DNA from 2 places in the Thermus javaensis genome. Region 2 is predicted to be linked to the other one. Evidence: riboswitches for the same ligand, from Rfam matches in the RefSeq annotation. Region 2 holds a riboswitch; the other holds the start of a gene.
What was found. Region 2 has a riboswitch for thiamine pyrophosphate ahead of thiE (thiamine phosphate synthase). Riboswitches for the same ligand answer to the same signal wherever they lie in the genome.
Positions count from the first base shown of each region.

Region 1: it holds a riboswitch for thiamine pyrophosphate, as region 2 does, so the genes downstream of both, ABXG85_RS04420 (thiamine ABC transporter substrate-binding protein) here and thiE (thiamine phosphate synthase) in region 2, are expected to answer to the same signal.

Region 1 is NZ_BSRG01000003.1:139,583-142,963, forward strand. It holds gene rpoC (DNA-directed RNA polymerase subunit beta') at 1-170, shown strand, start outside; gene ABXG85_RS04405 (fuculose-1-phosphate aldolase) at 228-806, shown strand; gene ABXG85_RS04410 (hypothetical protein) at 803-1,042, shown strand; gene ABXG85_RS04415 (alpha/beta fold hydrolase) at 1,012-1,860, shown strand; TPP riboswitch at 1,866-1,959, shown strand; gene ABXG85_RS04420 (thiamine ABC transporter substrate-binding protein) at 1,979-3,013, shown strand; gene ABXG85_RS04425 (ABC transporter permease) at 3,017-3,381, shown strand, end outside.
Region 2 is NZ_BSRG01000006.1:82,747-86,127, forward strand. It holds gene ABXG85_RS07550 (NAD(P)/FAD-dependent oxidoreductase) at 1-427, opposite strand, end outside; gene ABXG85_RS07555 (thiazole synthase) at 424-1,206, opposite strand; gene thiS (sulfur carrier protein ThiS) at 1,207-1,401, opposite strand; gene thiE (thiamine phosphate synthase) at 1,388-2,008, opposite strand; TPP riboswitch at 2,078-2,187, opposite strand; gene ABXG85_RS07570 (hypothetical protein) at 2,246-2,776, shown strand; gene ABXG85_RS07575 (nitrite/sulfite reductase) at 2,891-3,381, shown strand, end outside.

The DNA.
Region 1 (3,381 bases), on a different contig from region 2:
GCCGCCTGATCCCCGCCGGCACCGGCTCGGACTTCGTGCGCTTCACCCAGGTGGTGGACCAGAAGACCCTGAAGGCCCTGGAGGAAGCCCGCAAGGAGGCGGTGGAGGCCACCAAGGAGGCCCCTGCCCGCCGGGCCCCCCGCCGGGAGCAGCCGGGCAAGCAGGCTTAAGGGAGGGCTTATGGGGCGGCGGGAAAACCCCGCCGCCTTTTGCCGCATAATGGGGCCATGCTAGCTAGGCTCTACGCCGTCTTCCGCCAGGTGGGGGAAGACCTCTTCGCCCAGGGCCTCATCTCCGCCACCGCAGGCAACTTTTCCGTCCGCACCAAGGACGGCTTCCTCATCACCAAAAGCGGGGTGCAGAAAGCCCGGCTTACCCCGGAGGACCTGGTGGAAGTTCCCTTAGAAGGCCCCTTTCCCCCTGGGGCCAGCGTGGAGAGCGTGATCCACCGGGAGGTCTACCGGCAGACAAAGGCCCAGGCCCTGGCCCACGCCCACCCCCGGGTGGCGGTGGCCCTTTCCTTGCACCTAGAGCGGCTCATCCCCTTGGACCTCGAGGGCCGGCTCTACCTCAAGGAAGTCCCGGTCCTCTCCCCCAAGACCACCTCCGCCACGGAGGAAGCGGCCTTGGCGGTGGCGGAGGCCCTCCGGGAACACCCGGTCTGCCTCCTGAAGGGGCACGGGGCTTTCGCCCTGGGGCGCAAGGAAAGACCGGAAGAGGCCCTGCTGGAGGCCTATGCCCTCCTCACCACCCTGGAGGAAAGCGCCGAGGTCCTCCTTTACCACCGGCTTTGGGGGAAGGGATGAGGGTGCTCTTCGTGGAGGGCAAGGAACGGGAGCCCCTTTGGGCGCTGGCGCAAAGGCTCCCCCACCCCTCTTGGCTCCTGGCCGGGGAAGGGGTTTTCCTCCTCGAGGTCTTTGGGGCCACGGAGGAGGCCAAGGCCCTGGCGGAGGGCCTCCCTGGGGTCAGGGTCTGGACCTTTACCTTGGAGGATGGGGTAGTCTATAGGGGATGCGGGAAGAAATCGGGTACATCCCCGTAGGGGAGGCGGAGCTTTACGTGGAGGACGTGGGGGACGTGCACGCCCCCGCCCTTTTGGTCCTCCACGGGGGCCCCGGAGGGAACGCCTACGTCCTCCGGGAAGGGCTCCAGGACTACTTGGAAGGCTTCCGCGTGGTCTACTTTGACCAGCGGGGCTCGGGGCGGAGCCTGGAGCTTCCCCAAGACCCCCGGCTCTTCACCCTCGATGCCCTGGTGGAGGACACCCTGGCCCTGGCCGAAGCCCTGGGGATAGAACGGTTTGGCCTCGTGGCCCACGGCTTCGGGGCGGTGGTGGCCCTGGAGGTGCTTCGCCGCTACCCCGAGGCGGAGGGGGCCGTGCTCCTGGGACCCTGGGTGAGCTTCCCTTGGCTTTCCGCCCGCCTGGCGGAGGCAGCGGGGCTCGCCCCGGGGGAGGACCCGGAGGAAAACCTCAGGGCCGCCTTGGAAAAGGCCGAGCCCAAGCTTCTTTTCGACCGCCTTATGTTCCCAAGCCCAAGGGGGCGCCTGGAGTACGAGTGGCTGGCGGAGGGCTCGGGGATCCTGGGCCCCGACACCCCGGCCTGGGCCTTCTTGCGCAACGGGCTTTGGCGCCTGGACTACACCCCCCACCTCACCCCCTCCGCCAAGGCCCTGGCGGTGGTGGTGGGGGAGCTGGACGGCACCAGCTACCCCTACGCCGAGGAGGTGGCGGAGCGGCTTAAAGCGCCCATCCGGGTGGTGCCCGGGGCGGGGCACTACCCCTGGATCGACGCCCCCGAGGCCTTTGCCGAGGCCTTCCAGGCCGGCCTGGCCCACCTTCTCGCCCCCCAAGGGTGGTAGACTAAGGGCGTCACCGGGGGTGCCCCAAAAGGGGCTGAGAAATACCCTTGGAACCTGATCCGGGTAATGCCGGCGTAGGGAAGGTGACGGGCCCCTCCCGGTGACAAGGAGGGGTTTTATGCGTAAAGCCTTGGCGTTCCTTCTCTTTTTGGCCTTCGGCCTGGCCCAGGAGGTCACGCTCCTTACCCACCAAAGTTTTTCCCTGGACAAGGGCCTCATCGCCCAGTTCGAGCGGGAAACGGGCCTGAAGCTCCGCATCCTCAAGGCGGGGGATGCGGGGGAAACCCTGAACCGGGCCATCCTCACCAAAAACGCCCCCATCGCAGACGTGCTCTACGGCTTCGACAACACCTTCCTCTCCCGAGCCTTGGAGGCGGACATCCTCCTCCCCTACCGGAGCCCGGAGATTAGGAACCTCAAGGCCACCTTGCTCCTGGACCCCACCTTCCGGGCCCTTCCCGTGGACTACGGTTGGGTGAGCCTGAACTACGATAAGGCCTACTTCCAGAACCGGCCCTTGCCCAAGGCGCCCGAGGACCTGGCCAAGCCCGAGTACGCCAGGCTCCTGGTGGTGCAAAACCCCGCCACCAGCTCCCCCGGCCTCGCCTTCCTCATGGCCACCGTGGCCCGCTTCGGCGAGGACGGCTACCTGGACTTCTGGGCCCGGCTCCGGGACGGCGGGGTGCGGGTGGCCAAGGGCTGGAGCGAGGCCTACTACACCCACTTCACCCTCTACAAGGGGGACCGGCCCCTGGTGGTCTCCTACACCACCAGCCCCGCCGCCGAGGTCTACTACTCCGAGGGCAAGTACCAAGAGCCCCCCACGGCCAACCTCTTCCCGGAGCTTGCCTTCTTCCAGGTGGAGTTCGTGGGCATCCTGAAGGGCACCCGGAACCTGGAAGGGGCCAAAAAGCTGGTGGACTGGCTCCTCTCCCGTCCCGTGCAGGAGAACCTCCCCACGGAGATGTGGATGTACCCCGCCCGGCGGGACGCCAAGCTCCCTGAGGTCTTCCGCTTCGCCCCCGAACCCGTGGGGAGCGTGCGGCTGGACCCCAAGCGCATGGCGGAAAACCGGGAGCGCTGGATCGAGGAGTGGACCAAGGTGGTCCTCCAGGGGCAAAGCCCGGAGGCGGTGCGCCGGGGGCGGCGCTAGGGGATGGCGCGGCTCGCCGGGTGGGTGGTCCTCCTCTTCCTTGCCTTCGCCCTCTTCTACCCCCTCTTCCGCCTCCTTCTCCTGGGGCTAGGGGTGGGGTTTTGGAGCGCCTGGGCCAACCCCTATTACTGGGAGCGCTACCGCTTTAGCCTGGAGTACGGCCTGGCCTCGGCCCTCCTCACCCTCGCCCTGGCCCTTCCCTTGGCCTTCCTCTTCCGGCGGCGCTTCCCCTTGCGCGCCCTTTTCCTCTCCCTTTCCACCTTGCCCTTCGTCCTTCCCACCCCGGTGGTGGCCCTGGGGTTTTTGGCCCTGCTGGGCCCTCGAGGGGTGCTGGGGGTAGACCTCTACGGCACCTTCGCCCTTCTCCT
Region 2 (3,381 bases):
TTCGGGCCAGGAGGGCGAGGAGGGCCTCCCGCAGCGCCGCGGCGTGGACATAGCCCCCGGGAAAACGCCTGGCCCCGAGCCCCCCCCGCACCGGGTAGGGCGGGGCCTCCTCCGCCTGCCAAGCCGCCTTTTCCCCCTCCCCCAGGGCCACCACAAAGGTGCCGGAAAAACCCGCCTCTACGGAGAAACCCTCCTCCCGAAGCTCCGCCAAAAGCTCGGGGTAGTAGTGGAGGGCGTAGAGGCCCGCCTGCAAAAGCTCCCCGCTCAGCCCCTCGGGGTAGGGGGCGAGCATCCCGGCGCTTGCCCGGGTGGCGGCCCCCTCTTTGCCCGCGTCCAGGAGGACCACCTGAAGCCCCCGCTTGGCCAGCTCATAGGCCGTGAGGGCCCCGATGATCCCCGCCCCCACCACGGCCACCTCGGCCTTCACCCTGGCCTCCCCAAGGGCACCCCCTCCGTGGGGCTCGAGGGGCTCGCCGCCTCCCTGGGCCGCATGGGCCCCGCCAAATAGGCCTTCCTTCCCGCCTCCACCGCAAGCCTAAAGGCCTCGGCCATGGCCACGGGGTCTTCCGCCTCGGCGATGGCCGTGTTCACCAAGACCGCATCCAGGCCCAGCTCCATCACCTCTGCCGCGTGGGAGGGAAGGCCAAGCCCTGCATCCACCACCACCGGGGGGAGGCTTGGGCGCTCCCGGGCGAAGAGCTCCAGAAGGGCCCGGGTCTTCACCCCCCAACCCGAGCCGATGGGGGCGGCCAAGGGCATCACCGTGGCCGTACCCAAGGCGGCAAGCCGCTTGGCCAAGACCAGGTCGGGGCCCATGTAGGGCAGGACCAAAAAGCCCTCCTCCAGAAGCCTCTCCGCCGCCTTTAGCGTTTCTATGGGGTCGGGGAGGAGGTAGGTGGGGTCGGGGATGACCTCCAGCTTGACCCAGCGCTCCCCGGTGAGGAGGCGGCCTAGCCGGGCCAGGCGCATCGCTTCCTCGGCCGTCCTCGCCCCAGCGGTGTTGGGGAGAAGCCGCACCCCCTCCAGGGCCTCCAAAAGCCCCACGTGCCCCGGAGCCTTGAGCTCCACCCGCCTTACGGAAACCGTCACCACCTCCGCCCCCGCCGCCCTTATGGCCTCCCGCATCACCCCGAAGTCCTTGAACTTGCCCGAGCCCAGGATGAGGCGGCTTTTGAGCTCTACCTCGCCCACCTTCCAGGTATCCATCTAGCCCCCCTGCATCAGGGCCACCACCTCCACCACGTCGCCCTCCTTCAGGAGCCGCTCCGGCACCTCGGCCCCAGGGAAGGCCTCCTCGTTGAGGAGGACGGCAACCCTTTCCAGCTCCACGCCCAAGGCCTGGAGGACCTCCCTCAAGGTTTTCCCCTCCAGAGGCTTAGGCTCGCCGTTAAGCCACACCATAAAGCCGCTCCCGGAAAGCCTTGGCCGCGCCCTCGGGGTCCTGGGCGTCCAGGATGGCCCGCACCACCACGATGCGCCTCGCCCCCGCCTCGAGGACCCGGTCCAGGTTGGTGAGGTCAATCCCGCCGATGGCGAACCAGGGCCTCTCTCCTAGGTTCTCCGCTGCCCAGCGCACGTAGCCAAGCCCCGCCGCTTTCCGCCCCGGCTTGGTGGGCGTTTCCCACACCGGCCCCACGGAGAGGTAATCGGCCCCCTCCTCCAGGGCCCTTAGGGCCTGCTCCGGGGCGTGGGTGGAGCGGCCTATGAACCCCTGAAAGAAGCGCCGCGCCTCCATTGGGGTCAAGTCCCCCTGCCCCAGGTGCACCCCGTCCGCCCCCAGGAGGGCGGCCAGGTCCGGGCGGTCGTTGAGGAAGAAGGGGACCCCATAGCGCCTGGCCAAGGCCAGCATCCGCTCGCCCAGCTCCAGGATGGGCCTCGCCTCCCAGTCCTTGGCCCGAAGCTGCAAGACCTCCACCCCTCCCCCAAGGGCCCGCTCGGTGCGGTCCAGGGTCATCTCCATGGACCACCCTGGCCTTGGGGTCACCACCAGGTAAAGCCTTCCGCGCAACCGCTCACCCCCTTAGGCCAGCGGAAAGGCCCACGCGGCCCAAGGGAGGTTGGGTTTTGGGGGATTTAGGGTCTTCCGCATAGGCTTCCCTCCGCCGGCATTACCCGGATCAGGTTCCAAGGGTTGCTGGGAAAAACCCAGCTCTCAGCCCCTCCATTGGGGCACCCCTAGCCTGCCCTTCGACTATACCACGCCCCCCAACCCGAAAAGGGGGAAAGGCTACACTAGAAGAAACCCATGCGCCCCTACCTCGCCCTCGCCCTCCTCCTTTGGGGCCTCCACCTGGGCGTGGTGGCCGTGGCCGCCCTGGGGCTTACCCCACTCCTCCTTTGCGCCGCCGCCTTTTTGGCAGGAGCCTGCCTCGGGCTTGGCCTAAGCCGCCTGGCCCAGCACCTGCCCCTACCCCGCCTCCTCCTCCTGGCCCTCCTCCTAAACCCCTCCGCCTGGGTGGCCTTCTACCTTCTCCGGCCCGAATATGATCCCATGCACCTGGGCCTGGCCGTGGCCGTGGCGGCCTTTTTGCTCCTTCTCGCCGGGGCGTTTCTCCTCCTCCTCGCCGCCCTCCTCCCCCCTTGGCTCGCCCCCTGGCCCTTGGCCTTCTTTGGCCTCCTTTTGGCGCCCCTCTTCCAGCTCCTCGGGGACACCCTGGGCCAAGCCCTCCCCATCCCGGCCCGGTGGGGGGCCCTAGCCTTGGGCGTAGCCCTAAGCGGCCTCGGCCTCCGCCTAGCGGGAACCCCCGCAGGGACCCCTCCTCTTGCGTCCCCCTAACCCCCGTCCGTTCCCCCTCGGAGGGCTAGGGCTCGGTTCCCTATACCCTTGACTTTTACAGACTCAATGGTATATCTTCCTGGGTAACCCCCGAGGCCGGGGGAGGGAGGCAAGATGGCAGGGGTAAGGGAGATCCAGCAGGACGAAGCGGTGGAGGCGGAGATCCGCTACCTCGAGGCCATGATCGCCCGCCTCGAGGCGGGGGAGGAAGACCCCGAGGACTTCCGGGTCTTTCGGCTCAAGAACGGCATCTATGGGATCCGGGGACGCCCCGAGCACCACATGATCCGCATCAAACTCCCCGTGGGCCGCATCACCCCGGAGGGCCTAAGGGTCCTGGCGGAGGTGGCCGAGCGCTACACGGAAAATCGCCTGGCCCACGTGACCACCCGCCAGGCGGTGCAGCTCCACCACGTGCACCGCCGGGACGTGCCCAAGGTGCTCCGGGCGGTGAACGCGGTGGGCCTCACCACCCGGGAGGCCTGCGGCCACTCCATCCGGGCCATCACCTGCTGCCCCTACGCCGGGGTTTCCCCGGAGGAGCCCTTCGACGTCACCCCGTATGCGGAACGGGCCTACCGCTACTTCCTCCGCCACCCCGTGGG